One region of the Streptomyces sp. NPDC043685 genome, then DNA from elsewhere that is predicted to be linked to it. Evidence: riboswitches for the same ligand, from Rfam matches in the RefSeq annotation. Region 1 holds a riboswitch; the other holds the start of a gene.
What was found. Region 1 has a riboswitch for glycine ahead of gcvT (glycine cleavage system aminomethyltransferase GcvT). Riboswitches for the same ligand answer to the same signal wherever they lie in the genome.
Positions count from the first base shown of each region.

Region 2: it holds a riboswitch for glycine, as region 1 does, so the genes downstream of both, gcvP (aminomethyl-transferring glycine dehydrogenase) here and gcvT (glycine cleavage system aminomethyltransferase GcvT) in region 1, are expected to answer to the same signal.

Region 1 is NZ_JBWKCH010000012.1:25,465-33,492, reverse strand. Features, by position in the region: gene AC0665_RS32800 (enhanced serine sensitivity protein SseB) at 1-43, opposite strand, end outside; gene AC0665_RS32795 (AAA family ATPase) at 1,009-1,686, opposite strand; glycine riboswitch at 1,908-2,007, shown strand; glycine riboswitch at 2,008-2,115, shown strand; gene gcvT (glycine cleavage system aminomethyltransferase GcvT) at 2,155-3,276, shown strand; gene gcvH (glycine cleavage system protein GcvH) at 3,381-3,758, shown strand; gene glyA (serine hydroxymethyltransferase) at 3,773-5,035, shown strand; gene AC0665_RS32775 (L-serine ammonia-lyase) at 5,158-6,525, shown strand; gene AC0665_RS32770 (GH25 family lysozyme) at 6,647-7,204, shown strand; gene AC0665_RS32765 (NADPH-dependent F420 reductase) at 7,277-7,939, opposite strand.
Region 2 is NZ_JBWKCH010000005.1:708,607-716,634, reverse strand. Features, by position in the region: gene ftsR (transcriptional regulator FtsR) at 1-298, shown strand, start outside; gene AC0665_RS20200 (bifunctional nuclease family protein) at 384-857, shown strand; gene AC0665_RS20195 (MerR family transcriptional regulator) at 1,151-1,834, shown strand; gene AC0665_RS20190 (DNA polymerase IV) at 1,970-3,424, shown strand; gene AC0665_RS20185 (PRC-barrel domain-containing protein) at 3,343-3,717, opposite strand; glycine riboswitch at 3,831-3,926, shown strand; gene gcvP (aminomethyl-transferring glycine dehydrogenase) at 4,102-6,987, shown strand; gene AC0665_RS20175 (TOBE domain-containing protein) at 7,051-7,470, opposite strand; gene AC0665_RS20170 (TOBE domain-containing protein) at 7,548-7,943, opposite strand.

The DNA of each region.
Region 1 (8,028 bases):
TCTGCGCCGGAAAGTCCGCGGAGAAGTCCGCCGGGAAGTCCATCTGCCTACCGCCTGCCTGGAACCACTGCTGTGGCTCAAAAGGCTAACGGCTCGAAGAAGCGAGGGCCCGGCCGCGGGCCGGGCCGGTCCTCGAACCGGCCGGGCCGGGTCAGCGGGCCGGGCCGTATCGGGTCAGCGGGCCGGAGCGAGTCGGCGGACCTGGCCGTGGACGCCGGTCCCGGTCTGGCCCACAGCCGACCCGAGGTTCGGCCGGGAGGCCCGGCAGTGGACGGCGGGCCGGGCGGGAACGAGTCAGCGGGCCGGTCCGGATCAGCGGGCCGGGGCCGACGCCGGCCAAGAGCAATCGGCAGACCGCACCCCGGACGCCGGTCCCGGTCGGACCCACAGCCGACCCGAGCTTCGGCCAGGAGGCCCGGCAGTGGACGGCGGACCGGGCCGGATCGGGTCAGCGGGCCGGTCCGGGCCAGCGGGCCGGTCCGGGCCAGCGGGCCGGTCCGGGCCAGCGGGCCGGTCCGGGCCAGCGGGCCGGGGCCCACGCCGGCCCGGAGCCAGTCGGCAGACCTCGCCCCGGACGCCGTTCCCGGTCGGACCCACAGCCGACCCGGGGGTTCGGCCGGGAGGCCCGGCGGTCGACGGCGGACCGGGCCGGATCGGGTCAGCGGGCCGGAGCCAGTCGGCAGACCTCGCCCTGGACGCCCGTTCCGGTCGGACCCACAGCCGACCCGAGCTTCGGCCAGGAGGCCCGGCAGTAGACGGCGGACCGGGCCGCGTCGGCCGTCCGGGGCGGATCAGCGATCCGGACCCGATCAACGGTCCGGAGCGAGCCGCTCCCCTTTCCCCCCGCGCCAATGCGACGCGGCCCGCTGTTCGGGCCCGGCCTTCCGGGTGAGCTCGGCGTGCGGTGGCGGGCGCGATCCGGTCGGCAGGTCGGGCCGGCGCGGCTGGGGCGGCGGGGGTCGTTGTCGGCGGCCCGATGGCCCCGGCCGGTGAGCCGGTTCTGTGTCCTCAGCGGCCGGTGAAGCCGATTCGGTGCAGGGCGTTCGCCGTGTCGCGGTCGGCGAGGACGGCCGAGCCGCAGCCCGCGGGGAGCTCCCCGCGCTCCACCGCGCGCAGCAGCCGGGTGCTCGCCGCGCGGTGGCGCAGGAACGCGTACCGCGTGACGCCGCGCCCCCGGTCGCGCTGGCCGGCCAGGGCCTGCTCGGGGGTGACGTCGAGGATCAGCAGGTGCAGTGTGCCGCCCCGGCGGCGGGCCTCGCGGGCCAGCCAGCGGCGGACCCAGGCCTGGGTGCCGCAGTCGTGCACGACGACGCCCTCACCCGTGCGCAGGGCGCGCCGCAGCCCGGCGTAGTGGGCGAGCCGGACGAGCGGGCGGTAGAGCGCGTAGGGCAGGGCGCGCGGCACGCGGCGCTCCCAGCGGTCGCGGGCGTCCTGGGAGTCGATGCGCCGGCCCGGCACCGTGCGCCGCATCAGCGTGGACTTGCCGCTGCCGGGCAGACCCGTGACCACGACGAGGTCGCGGGGGCCGAACAGCAACGCGCGCGGGCCGCGCCCGGCACGGCCGCGCAGATCGCGGACGACCGGTGCCGGCGCCGGAGCCGGGGCGCGGACCGCCCGGACCGGAGCGCCGGCCGGCTGCTCGGGCAGCGCGATGCCCGTCGTCGCGTACGCGGTGGTCCTGTTCACCGTGATGTCCTCCCCTGGGGCCAGGTACGGAGTCCCATCCCCGCCGAGTGTAAAGAGAAGGTAATGCCGCAGGCCTCTCATTTACGTTCGCGTCCTGCAACAGGGCTGCTACAGGTCGCGGCACCGCGGGGGCGGGACTCGTGCACTCCCTGTGAAAGGTCCCCCTGCCGCGCCGGAAGGATGCGTGCAATGATGTGCCCGCCAACTGCATACCGGCCGTTTGAATCCGCGCGGGAGAGTTCCCAGCACCGCTGACGCTGGGGCGCCGAAGGAGCAAGTCCCTCCCTTGAATCTCTCAGGCCCCGTTACCGCGCGGGCGAGGCACATCTGAAAAGCGGGCCGCTGCGACAGCGGCTCCACCCAAGGTGCAAGCCATGGACCCGTGCGGTCATGGCGAACCTCTCAGGTTCCGATGACAGATGGGGAGGAACGACCTCGCCCCGTCATCGCCCTGGGAGACGACCGACCGTGAGCAGTACAGGAGAACTCCGTCACACCGCGCTCGATGCCCTGCATCGTTCGCTCGGCGCGACGATGACCGACTTCGCCGGCTGGGACATGCCCCTGCGCTACGGCTCCGAGCGCGACGAGCACACCGCCGTGCGCACGAGGGCCGGGCTGTTCGACCTCTCCCACATGGGCGAGATCACCGTCACCGGGCCGCAGGCCGCCGCCCTGCTGGACTACGCCCTGGTGGGCAACATCGGCGGTGTGAAGCCGGGCCGCGCCCGCTACACCATGATCTGCCGGGCAGACGGCGGCATCCTGGACGATCTGATCGTCTACCGCCTGGGCGAGACCGAGTACATGGTCGTCGCCAACGCCTCCAACGCCCAGGTCGTCCTGGACGCGCTGGCCGAGCGCGCCGCCGGCTTCGACGCCGAGGTGCGCGACGACCGGGACGCCTACGCGCTCATCGCCGTCCAGGGACCCGAGTCGCCCGGGATCCTGAAGTCCCTGACCGACGCCGACCTCGACGGGCTGAAGTACTACGCCGGGCTGCCCGGCACGGTCGCGGGTGTCCCGGCCCTGATCGCCCGTACCGGTTACACCGGTGAGGACGGCTTCGAGCTGTTCGTGAAGCCGGAGCACGCCGTCGAGCTGTGGCAGGCCCTGACCAAGGCCGGCGAGGGCGCCGGGCTGGTCCCGTGCGGGCTGTCCTGCCGCGACACGCTGCGCCTGGAGGCCGGCATGCCGCTGTACGGGCATGAGCTGACCACCTCCCTGACGCCCTTCGACGCCGGTCTCGGCCGCGTGGTGAAGTTCGAGAAGGAGGGCGACTTCGTCGGGCGCGAGGCCCTGCGCGAGGCCGCCGCCCGGGCCGAGTCCCGGCCGCCGCGCGTGCTGGTCGGCCTGGTCGCCGAGGGCCGCCGCGTCCCGCGCGCCGGGTACGCGGTCGTCGCCGGCGGCGAGGTGATCGGCGAGGTCACCTCCGGCGCCCCCTCCCCCACCCTCGGCAAGCCGATCGCGATGGCGTACGTCGACGCCGCGCACGCCGCGCCCGGCACGGCCGGCGTGGGCGTGGACATCCGGGGCAGTCACGAGCCGTACGAGGTCGTGGCGCTGCCGTTCTACAAGCGGCAGAAGTAGACACTGGCCAGGGGGCCGCCACCCGCGGCCCGGCCACCGTCGCACCGGCTCATCAGCAGTCCCCCCTTCCACAGCACTCCCGCGCGTACAGGAGAATTCAGGCCATGAGCAACCCCACTGAGCTGCGCTACAGCAAGGAGCACGAGTGGCTGTCGGCCGCCGAGGACGGCGTGTCGACGGTCGGCATCACGGAGCACGCGGCCAACGCGCTCGGCGATGTCGTGTTCGTCCAGCTTCCCGAGGTCGGTGACTCCGTGTCCGCCGGTGAGACCTGCGGCGAGCTGGAGTCGACCAAGTCGGTGTCCGACCTGTACTCGCCGGTCTCCGGTGAGGTCACCGAGGTCAACGAGGACGTCGTCAACGACCCGTCGCTGGTGAACTCGGCCCCCTTCGAGGGCGGCTGGCTGTTCAAGGTGCGGGTCACGGACGAGCCGGGCGACCTGCTCTCCGCCGACGAGTACACCGCGTTCTCCGCGGGCTGAGGAGTCGTAGCCGTATGTCCGTCCTGAACACACCCCTGCACGAGCTCGACCCGGCCGTGGCCGCCGCGGTCGACGCCGAGCTGCACCGCCAGCAGTCCACGCTGGAGATGATCGCCTCGGAGAACTTCGCCCCGGTCGCGGTCATGGAGGCGCAGGGCTCGGTCCTCACCAACAAGTACGCCGAGGGTTACCCGGGCCGCCGCTACTACGGCGGCTGCGAGCACGTCGACGTGGTCGAGCAGATCGCGATCGACCGGGTCAAGGAGCTGTTCGGCGCCGAGCACGCCAACGTGCAGCCGCACTCGGGCGCCCAGGCCAACGCGGCCGCGATGTTCGCGCTGCTCAAGCCGGGCGACACCATCATGGGCCTGAACCTCGCCCACGGTGGTCACCTGACCCACGGCATGAAGATCAACTTCTCCGGCAAGCTCTACGACGTGGTCGCCTACCACGTGGGCGAGGACGGCCGGGTCGACATGGCCGAGGTGGAGCGCCTCGCCAAGGAGTCCAGGCCGAAGCTGATCGTGGCCGGCTGGTCGGCGTACCCGCGGCAGCTGGACTTCGCCGAGTTCCGCCGGATCGCGGACGAGGTCGGCGCGTACCTGATGGTCGACATGGCCCACTTCGCCGGGCTGGTCGCGGCCGGGCTGCACCCCAACCCGGTGCCGCACGCGCACGTGGTCACCACCACGACCCACAAGACCCTCGGCGGCCCGCGCGGCGGTGTGATCCTCTCCACGGCCGAACTGGCCAAGAAGATCAACTCCGCCGTCTTCCCCGGTCAGCAGGGTGGTCCGCTGGAGCATGTGATCGCCGCCAAGGCCGTCGCCTTCAAGGTCGCCGCCTCGGACGACTTCAAGGAGCGCCAGCGCCGTACGCTGGAGGGTGCCCGCATCCTGGCCGAACGTCTGGTGAAGGACGACGTCCGGGCCGTGGGCGTGGACGTCCTGTCCGGCGGCACGGACGTGCACCTCGTCCTGGTCGACCTGCGCCACTCGGAGCTGGACGGCCAGCAGGCCGAGGACCGCCTCCACGAGGTGGGCATCACCGTCAACCGGAACGCGATCCCGAACGACCCGCGTCCGCCGATGGTGACGTCCGGTCTGCGGATCGGCACCCCGGCCCTGGCCACCCGCGGCTTCGGGGCCGAGGACTTCGCCGAGGTCGCGGACGTCATCGCCGAGGCGCTGAAGCCGTCGTACGACGCGGATGCCCTCAAGGCCCGGGTGAAGGCCCTGGCCGACCGGCACCCGCTGTACCCGGCTCTGAACAAGTAACCGGCACAGCACCACAAGCGGCGCACAACGGCCGCGAAGAAACCTTTCGGGGGCCGCGCCGGCCACAAGCGGGCGCGGCACCCACCCCTTTGGCACCACCCCCGTAGTCAGGAGTTCCCCCCGTGGCCATCTCGGTCTTCGACCTGTTCTCGATCGGCATCGGCCCGTCCAGCTCCCACACCGTCGGCCCGATGCGGGCGGCCCGGATGTTCGCCCGGCGGCTGCGCAACGAGGAGCTGCTGGCACCTACGGCCAAGGTCCGCGCGGAACTGTACGGTTCGCTCGGCGCGACCGGGCACGGCCACGGAACGCCCAAGGCCGTGCTGCTCGGCCTGGAGGGCGACTCCCCGCGCACCGTGGACGTGGGGAGTGCCGACGAGCGGGTGGAGGCGATCAAGGCCGGCGGCAGGCTGAACCTGCTGGGCGAGCACGAGGTCGCGTTCTCCTTCGACGACGACATGGTCCTGCACCGCCGCAAGACCCTGCCGTACCACGCCAACGGCATGACGCTGTGGGCATACGACGCCTCCGGCGCGGAGCTGCTGACCAAGACGTACTACTCGGTCGGCGGCGGGTTCGTCGTCGACGAGGACGCGGTCGGGGCGGACCGGATCAAGCTCGACGACACCGTGCTCAAGTACCCCTTCCGCACGGGCGACGAGCTGCTGCGCCTCACCGAAGAGACTGGCCTGTCCATCTCGGCGCTGATGCTGGAGAACGAGCGGGCCTGGCGCTCCGAGGAGGAGATCCGCGAGGGCCTGCTGGAGATCTGGCAGGTGATGCGGGACTGCGTGGCGCGCGGCCTGTCCCAGGAGGGCATCCTGCCGGGCGGTCTCAAGGTGCGCCGCCGGGCCGCGAACACCGCGCGCAAGCTGCGCTCCGAGGGCGATCCGCTGGCCCTGTCGATGGAGTGGATCACCCTGTACGCCATGGCGGTGAACGAGGAGAACGCGGCGGGCGGCCGGGTCGTCACCGCCCCGACGAACGGCGCCGCCGGCATCATCCCGGCGGTCCTGCACTACTACATGAACTTCGTGCCGGGCGCCGACGAGGAGGGCGTGGTCCGCTTCCTGCTCGCCGCGGGCGCGATCGGCATGCTCTTCAAGGAGAACGCCTCGATCTCCGGCGCCGAGGTCGGCTGCCAGGGCGAGGTCGGCTCCGCCTGCTCCATGGCCGCGGGTGCCCTCGCCGAGGTCCTCGGCGGCTCGCCCGAGCAGGTGGAGAACGCCGCCGAGATCGGCATGGAGCACAACCTCGGCCTCACCTGCGACCCGGTCGGCGGGCTGGTCCAGATCCCCTGCATCGAGCGCAACGGCATGGCCGCGGTCAAGGCCGTCACGGCCGCCCGCATGGCGATGCGCGGCGACGGCTCCCACAAGGTGTCCCTGGACAAGGTCATCAAGACGATGAAGGACACCGGCGCCGACATGTCCGTCAAGTACAAGGAGACGGCCCGCGGCGGGCTGGCGGTGAACATCATCGAGTGCTGAGCCGCTCCTGGCCGGCGGAGGTGCCGGCCAGGAGTTGACGTTTCCCCGTCAAGCCGCAGCAGCCCGTGCCATGGTGGTGGGCATCAACTCCCCTCCCCCACCAGCACGTCAGGGAGCTGCCATGCTGCGCGGCATCGATGTGAGCGCGTACCAGTCCTCGGCCTACGGCACCGAGGGCCTGTCCTTCGTCTTCGTCAAGGCGACGGAGGGGCGCTCCTACGTCAATCCAAAACTCGCCGCCCAGGCCAGGCGGGCGCGCGACGCCGGGCTGGTCGTCGGCTTCTACCACTTCCTGTGGCCCGGCAACCTCGGCGCCCAGGCCGAGTACTTCCTGAGCAAGGCCCCGGACCGGGCGGGCGACGTCCTCGCCGTCGACTGGGAGACGACCGGCGAGGGCACGCACGCGAGCAACACCGAGAAGGACCGGTTCCTGCGGAAGCTCAAGGAGCTGCGGCCGGACAACCGGGTGGTGCTCTACTGCAACCGGCATTTCTGGCTGAACGTCGACACGACCTCCTATGCGGGCGACGCGCTGTGGATAGCCGACTACGTGAGCGCGGGCAAGCCCCGGATCAAGGCCCCCTGGCGTTTCCACCAGTACACCGACGATCCGCTGGACAAGAACGTCGCCGACTTCGGCAGCAGGGCCGCCCTGCGCGAGTGGGCCGAGGGCGCCTGACCTAGGGCGTGTCCGTTAAGTCCCTCCTGCCCCTCCCCGGACGGACGGACGGAGGCACTTTACCGACACGGCCTAGCCGCGGAAGTCCGGCGTGCGCTCCGGGGACGCCTCGGCCAGGGCCTTGATGACCGCTTCCACGCCGCCGCGCAGGCCGTAGACCGGGGTGCCGGGCTGCTGGCGCCAGGAGTCGTCGAGACCGCCCGCGTCGACGGTGTCGAAGCCGAGCGCGTCGATCAGGTCCCGGACCTTGCGCTTGGCCGCCTCGTCGTCGCCGGCCACCGGCAGGGCCATGCGGTCGGGGTCGCCGGCCGGGAGCGGGCGGTCCAGGATGTCCTGGGCGAAGGTGCCGTTGAAGGCCTTGACCACCGGGTGACCGAGCTGGCGCTCCGTCCAGCGGCTCTCGGTCAGGCCGTCGTCCTCGATCGCGGCGATCCTGCCGTCGCGCTGGCGGGGGTAGTAATTGCCGGTGTCGATGACCACGAGGCCGTCCGCCGCGCCGTCGAACAGACCGGAGGGAAGGTCCGGGACGGCCTTCAGCGGGATGGTGACCACGACGATCTCGGCGCCCCGCGCCGCCTCCCCGACGGGAACGGGCGTCGCGCCGGTCTCCTCCGCCAGGGCCGTGAGCGTCTCGGGGCCCCGGGAGTTGGCGACGGAGACGTCGTGACCGAGGGCGGTGAGCCGCCGGGTCAGGTTGCCGCCGATGTTGCCCGCCCCGATGATGCCGATCTTCATGTCCTCGCCTTGCCCTTCCGGAGATGAACAGCGCCTCGTGAAGCCTTCGCGAGAAGGGTCAACCCGCGGGTCGGGCCCGCTATTCCGGG
Region 2 (8,028 bases), on a different contig from region 1:
GTCCTACGGGCTGCTCACCCCACTGGAGGACGGGTCCTACGACGCGGAGGCGGTCACGGTCGCCTCGCTCATCACCGAGCTGGGGCGATTCGGGATCGAGCCGCGCCATCTGCGTGTGATGAAGGCCGCCGCCGACCGGGAGGCCGGGCTGGTGGACCAGGTGGTGGCCCCGCTGAGGCGGCACCGGAACCCGCAGACGAGGGCCCACGCCGAGGACCGTACGAAGGAACTGGCGGGGCTGACGGTGAAGCTGCACGCCGCGCTCGTGCAGACGGCGCTCGGGGTCCGGCTGCCCTGACGAGGCGGTCGTTCGAGGGGCCGGATCAGGCGCCCTGTCCCGGCCCGACTACCCAAACGTCCCGAGCACGGCCTAGGGTTGCTGTGTGAACGAGCTCGATGTCGTAGGTGTCCGGGTCGAAATGCCCTCCAACCAACCGATCGTGCTGCTGCGTGAAGTGGGAGGCGACCGTTACCTCCCCATCTGGATCGGACCGGGGGAGGCGACGGCGATCGCCTTCGCCCAGCAGGGCATGGCTCCCGCGCGGCCGCTGACCCACGACCTGTTCAAGGACGTGCTGGAAGCGGTCGGCCAGGAGCTCACGGAAGTGCGCATCACGGACCTGCGTGACGGCGTCTTCTACGCGGAGCTGGTGTTCGCCAGCGGCGTCGAGGTGAGTGCCCGCCCGTCCGACGCCATAGCGCTCGCGTTGCGCACCGGGACGCCGATCTACGGCAGTGACACGGTGCTCGACGACGCGGGGATCGCGATCCCGGACGAGCAGGAGGACGAGGTGGAGAAGTTCCGCGAGTTCCTCGACCAGATCTCGCCGGAGGACTTCGGCACCAGCAGTCAGTGAGTTCCGCGGTCGGCGGAAGCGGTCGGAGCGGTGTGTGGGCGGCCCGGCGGACGAAGTGGTCCGCGGCGGGGCCGCCCGCCGTATGTGTGAGGGTGAATTGCCCGCATGTGCCCGTGGCGCATGAGTGCGTCACACGGCCCGTGCGGACCACATTCGGCTAGCCTTTCCCCGCGGTGGGGCACGGGAAACCACTCTCAGGGTGATTATCACTCGGCGTGGCGAGTGTGGCGATCGTTGACGCACCCCTGGTGACTGCCTACCGTCGAGAAGGCAGGTCAAGGACGGAGGTCGGCGTGAGAAGCAGCGGCGACGGTACGGCTGGGGGCGGCCCCGAGCGCAGTCTCAGGGCGAGCGGTCCGTACCCTCCCCCCGGCTCACGGGCCCTGGCGGGTGGGGGATGCCCCCAGCCCGGCGGTGCGGCCGATCACGCTCCGCAGCGACCGACAGCGGTGCCGAGCAGCGGAGGGACGACGTCCATGGCGTCCGAGCAGATCGGCTATCGCGGCCCCACGGCCTGTGCGGCCGCCGGTATCACCTACCGGCAATTGGACTACTGGGCTCGCACGGGGCTCGTCGAGCCGAGCGTGCGCCCCGCCCACGGGTCCGGGACGCAGCGGCTGTACAGCTTCCGGGACGTCGTCGTCCTGAAGATCGTCAAGCGGTTCCTCGACACCGGGGTGTCGTTGCAGAACATCCGCACGGCCGTCCAGCACCTCAGGGAACGCGGTTTCAGCGACCTGGAGCGCATGACGCTGATGAGCGACGGCGCTACGGTCTACGAGTGCACCTCGCCCGACGAGGTGCACGCCCTGCTCCAGGGTGGGCAAGGGGTGTTCGGGATCGCCGTGGGCGTGGTGTGGCGGGACGTCGAGAGCGCGCTGTCCCAGCTGCACGGCGAGCGGATCGACACCGGCGAGACCCTGGTCGGGCCCAACCCGGCGGACGAACTGGCGCGCCGGCGCAACCGGGCCGTCTGAGCCGTCCTGCGGCGGGTGGACGGACGTGGTCGCTCGAGGCGGGACGTTTCCGCGCCGGGCCGCAAGCGGTTTCCCCCGCCGCTGTCGGGGTGGCCGCGCAAGGCGTTGTCAGTGGCGTAGGGCAGCATCGGAGGTGTGAGAACCGCGCCCACGATCCTGCATCTCGACATGGATGCCTTCTACGCCTCGGTGGAGCAGGCGTCCAAGCCGAGTCTGCGCGGCAAGGCCGTGGTCGTGGGCGGGCTCGGGCCGCGAGGCGTGGTGGCGACCGCCTCGTACGAGGCGCGGGTCTTCGGGGTGCATTCGGCGATGCCCATGGGGCAGGCCAGACGGCTCGCTCCAAACGCCGCGTATCTCGTGCCGCGCTTCGACTTCTACCGCTCGATCAGCGAGCGTGTGATGGAGCTGCTGCGCGCGTTGTCGCCGCTGGTGGAGCCGCTGAGCCTGGACGAGGCGTTCGTGGACCTGGAGGCCGGAGGAGTGGCCTGGGACGAGCGGTCGGCGCGGCTGGCCGGGGTGAAGCTGCGCGCGGACATCCGGGCCGTCACAGGGCTTACGGGGTCGGTGGGTCTCGCCGCCTCCAAGATGCTCGCCAAGATCGCCTCGGAGGAGGCCAAGCCCGATGGGCTGGTCGTGATCGAGCCGGGCACCGAGCGGGCGATGCTCGGGCCGATGTCGGTGCGGACGCTGCCGGGGGTGGGGCCGGCGACCGGCGACCATCTGCGGCGGGCCGGCATCACCACGGTCGAGGAGATCGTCGAGGCGGGCGAGGACGAGCTGGTCCGGCTGCTGGGCAAGGCGCACGGGCATGGGCTGTACGCCATGGCCCTGGCGCGGGACGACCGGCCCGTGGTGGCGGAGCGCGAGGCCAAGTCGGTGTCCGTCGAGGACACCTACGACGTCGACATCCACGACCGGACGCGGGTCGGGCTGGAGGTGCAGCGGCTCGCCGAGCGGTGTGTGCGGCGGCTGCGCGGGGCCGGGCTGTCGGGGCGGACCATCGTGCTGAAGGTGCGGCGCTACGACTTCTCGACGCTCACGAGATCCGAGACGCTGCGCGGGCCGACGGACGATCCCGCGGTGATCCGGGAGGCGGCGGCCAGACTGCTGGACTCGGTCGACACCACGGGCGGGGTGCGGCTGCTCGGGGTGGGCGTGAGCGGGCTCGCCGACTACACGCAGGAGGACCTGTTCGCGCAGGCGGCGGGGGAGCGGGCGGTCGCCGAGGGCCCGGCCGAGGAGCAGGCCCCGGCGCCGGTCGAGAAGCAGCCGGCGCCGGCCGAGCGCCGATGGCCCGCCGGGCGCGACGTGCGGCATGCCGAGTTCGGGCACGGCTGGGTGCAGGGCAGCGGCCTGGGGCGGGTCACCGTGCGGTTCGAGACGCCCTCGTCGGAGCCCGGGCGCGTGCGCACCTTCCGGATCGACGATCCGCAGCTGGAGGCGGCCGACCCGTTGCCGTTGGTGTTATCGGGGCCGGATGGGGGAGGAGAGGTGCCCGGAGCGGGGTCTCAGGCCGTCTCGTCGGTGCCCGCCAGCTTGCCGAAGTCGTGGTCGGGGAGCGGCGGCGGGGCGGCGACGTCGAGGCCGTAGTGGTGGTAGAGCTGCAGTTCCTGCTCGGGGGAGAGGTGACGGCCCACACCGAAGTCGGGGGCGTCCTTGATCAGGGCGCGGTCGAAGGGGACGTGCAGGGCCCCCTCGATCAGTTCGCTGGGCTCCAGGGGGACGAAAGCGTCCCTGCTGAACAGGCCGGTCCGTATGGCGGCCCACTCCGGTTCGCCGGTGGCGTCGTCGAGGTAGACCTCGTCGATCGTGCCGATCCTGGCCCCCCTGCGGTCGAACGCCTTGCGGCCGATCAGGTTGCGCGGATCGATATCGGTTCGCACGGGCCCTCCACATGGTCGCACCTCATCCGTAAGCACTACAAAACGGTACAAGTGCGGATGCGGCCACTCGAAGGTTCGTGCGTTGACCGCGCTGGTACGCTGGCAGCGGCTGTTGACCCCGTGCGGGAGAGTCCTCCAGACGTCATCGGAGGCGCCGAAGGAGCAAATCCTCCCCGGAATCTCTCAGGCTCACGTACCGCACGGACGAGGTCACTCTGGAAAGCAGGGCGGGTGTCGACGGCTTCCGCTCTCACCGACGGTGAAAACCGGGCGCCCTCGGGCGATCCGGTGAAGCTCTCAGGTTGAGATGACAGAGGGGGAGGCCGTCCGGGTACCCGTGCCGTGGTGCCCCTCGCAGGTCGTGTCGACCAGGAGGCCTCCGTAATGACCGCCCACCGCATTCCGCTCTCCGAGCTCGAAGAGGCAGCCCCCTTCGAGCAGCGCCACATCGGCCCCGACCACGAGGCCTGCGCCAAGATGCTCGCGCACGTCGGCTACGGCTCGCTGGACGAGCTCACCGCCGCCGCGGTCCCGGCCGTGATCGCGAGCGCCGAGGCACTGGACCTGCCGGGCGCCCGCAGCGAGGCCGAGGTGATCGCCGAGCTGCGCTCGCTGGCCGACCGCAACCAGGTCCTCGGCTCCATGATCGGCCTCGGCTACTACGGCACGTTCACGCCGCCGGTCATCCTGCGCAACGTCATGGAGAACCCGTCCTGGTACACGGCCTACACGCCGTACCAGCCGGAGATCTCGCAGGGCCGGCTCGAAGCGCTGCTGAACTTCCAGACCATGGTCGCCGACCTGACCGGACTGCCCACCTCCGGCGCCTCGCTGCTCGACGAGGGCACAGCGGCCGCCGAGGCCATGGCGCTGTCGCGGCGTCTGGGCAAGAACAAGAAGGGCCTGTTCCTGGTCGACGCGGACGCGCTGCCGCAGACCATCGCGGTGATCCGGACCCGCGCCGAGCCGACCGGCGTCGAGGTCGTCGTCGCCGACCTCGGCGACGGCATCCCCGCCGAGATCGCCGAGCGCGAGATCAACGGCGTACTGATCCAGTACCCGGGCGCCTCCGGAGCCGTGCGGGACATCAAGCCCGTCATCGACCAGGCGCACGAACTCGGGGCGCTCGTCACCGTCGCCGCCGATCTGCTGGCGCTGACGCTGCTGAAGTCCCCCGGCGAGCTCGGGGCGGACATCGCGGTCGGGACGACGCAGCGCTTCGGCGTGCCGATGGGCTTCGGCGGTCCGCACGCCGGCTACATGGCCGTCCAGGACAAGATGGCGCGCAGCCTGCCCGGGCGGCTCGTCGGCGTGTCCGTCGACGCCGACGGCAACAAGGCCTACCGGCTGGCGCTGCAGACGCGTGAGCAGCACATCCGCCGGGAGAAGGCCACCAGCAACATCTGCACCGCGCAGGTGCTGCTCGCCGTCATGGCCGGCATGTACGCCGTCTACCACGGCCCCGAGGGCCTCAAGGGCATCGCGCGGCGCACCCACCGGTACGCCACCGTCCTCGCCGCCGGGCTCGCGAACGGCGGGGTCGAGGTCGTGCACGGCTCCTACTTCGACACGGTGACCGTGCGGGTCGAGGGCCGCGCCGCCGAGGTCGTGGCCGCCGCCCGGGACAACGGGGTCAACCTGCGCCGGGTCGACGCCGACCACGTCGCCATCGCCTGCGACGAGACCACCACCCGCGCCCAGCTGCGGGCCGTGTGGGCCGCCTTCGGCGTCGAGGGCGTCGTCGAAGCGCTGGATGCCGCCACGGAGGACGGGCTTCCGGCCGGTCTGCTGCGGACCGACGACTACCTGACGCACCCGGTCTTCCACCAGCACCGCTCCGAGACGGCCATGCTGCGCTACCTGCGCAAGCTGGCCGACCGGGACTACGCGCTCGACCGGGGCATGATCCCGCTGGGCTCCTGCACCATGAAGCTCAACGCGACCACGGAGATGGAGCCGGTCACCTGGCCCGAGTTCGGGCAGCTGCACCCCTTCGCCCCCGCCGAGCAGGCCGCGGGCTACCTCACCCTCATCCACGAGCTGGAGGACCGCCTCGCCGAGGTCACCGGCTACGACAAGGTCTCCCTCCAGCCGAACGCCGGGTCGCAGGGCGAGCTGGCCGGTCTGCTCGCGGTCCGCGGGTACCACCGGGCCAACGGCGACGAGCAGCGCACCGTGTGCCTGATCCCGTCGTCCGCGCACGGCACCAACGCCGCCAGCGCGGTCATGGCCGGCATGAAGGTCGTCGTCGTGAAGACCGCCGAGGACGGCGAGATCGACGTCGAGGACCTGCGGGCGAAGATCGAGCAGTACCGCGACGAGCTGGCCGTACTGATGATCACCTACCCGTCCACCCACGGCGTGTTCGAGGAGCACGTCGCCGACATCTGCGCGCAGGTGCACGAGGCCGGCGGGCAGGTCTACGTCGACGGGGCCAACCTCAACGCGCTCGTCGGGCTCGCCAAGCCGGGGCACTTCGGCGGCGACGTCTCGCACCTGAACCTGCACAAGACCTTCTGCATCCCGCACGGCGGCGGCGGCCCCGGCGTCGGCCCGGTGGCGGTGCGCGAACACCTCGCCCCCTACCTGCCGAACCACCCGCTGCAGCCCGAGGCGGGCCCCGAGACGGGCGTCGGGCCCATCTCCGCGGCGCCGTGGGGCTCGGCGGGCATCCTGCCCATCTCGTGGGCGTACGTGCGCCTCATGGGCGGCGAGGGGCTCAAGCGGGCCACGCAGGTGGCGGTGCTCAGCGCCAACTACATCGCCAAGCGGCTGGAGCCGCACTACCCGGTGCTCTACACCGGCCCCGGCGGCCTGGTCGCGCACGAGTGCATCATCGACCTGCGGCCCCTGACCAAGGCGACCGGCGTGAGCGTCGACGACGTGGCCAAGCGGCTGATCGACTACGGCTTCCACGCGCCGACGATGTCGTTCCCGGTGGCCGGGACGCTGATGATCGAACCGACCGAGTCGGAGGACCTCGCCGAACTCGACCGGTTCTGCGACGCGATGATCGCCATCCGGGCGGAGATCGAGAAGGTCGGCTCCGGTGAGTGGCCCGCGCAGGACAACCCGCTGCGCGGTGCCCCGCACACCGCCGGCGCGCTGGCCGGGGCGTGGGAGCACGCCTACAGCCGTGAGGAGGCCGTCTTCCCGGCCGGGGTCTCGCCCGCCGACAAGTACTGGCCGCCGGTGCGCCGCATCGACCAGGCCTACGGCGACCGCAACCTCGTGTGCTCCTGCCCGCCGCTGGACGCGTACGAGGACTGACCGGCCGACCGGTCACGGGGAGGGGCTCCGCGGTGCGGGCCCCTCCCGGCGTTCGCCGGGCCGTCAGACGGTGGCGAGTGACACCTCGGTCGCCTTGACCAGGGCGACCACCGGGATTCCGGGTGACAGGGCGAGCTCGTCCGCCGCGTCCCTGGTGATCACGGCGGTCAGCTCGCCGCCCTCGACCGTGACGCGGACCGAGGCCATCGCGTCGCCGGCCGCGATGTCCGTCACCGTGCCGGGGAGCTGGTTGCGGATCGACAGGCCCTCGATCGGGGCCGTGGCCAGCGAGACCTCCGTGGACTTCATCAGGGCGCGCACGGCGGTGCCCGGGGTGAGACGGAGGTCTTCCGCGGCCTCACGGGTGATGGCGGCGGTGAGGTCCTGGCCACCGTCGAGACGGACCCCGACCGCCGCCATGGCCTCGCCGGGGGTGACGGCGGTGACGGTGCCGGGGAGCTGGTTGCGGATGCTCAGGCTCATGGGTGCACGGTAGCCCCGGGGCCGCGCCGAGCCGGGGATGCGGGTGCCCGCGTCGGTGGTGCCGTCGCCCCCGACGCTCAGACGCGGTCGATGTGGACGTTCGTCGACTTCACGCGGGCCGTGGCCTCCATGCCGACCTCCAGGCCCAGTTCCTCCACCGCCTCGCGGGTGAGCAGGGAGACGAGCCGGTGCGGGCCGGCCTGGATCTCCACCTGGGCGGCCACGTCGCCCAGCTTGATCGCGGTGACGATGCCCGGGAAGGCGTTGCGGGCCGAGGTGTAGGGGGTGTCCTCCCCGACGGCGCCGGAGCGGGCGAGTTCGACCGAGAAGGCGGCCAGGTCGCGCCCGTCGATGAGCCGTCGCCCGGTCTCGTCGCGGTGGGTCGTGACGCGCCCCGCGTCCGCCCAGCGCCGGGCGGTGTCCGGGCTCACGCCGAGCAGCCGTGCTGCCTGGCCGATCGTGTAGGACTGCATCCGGTCACGATAGGGGGCGGGGAGAGACGACGGCGGGTGCGGGGGTTGGCCCTGGGGTATAACGCGATATAGCGTTAGTCCTCGA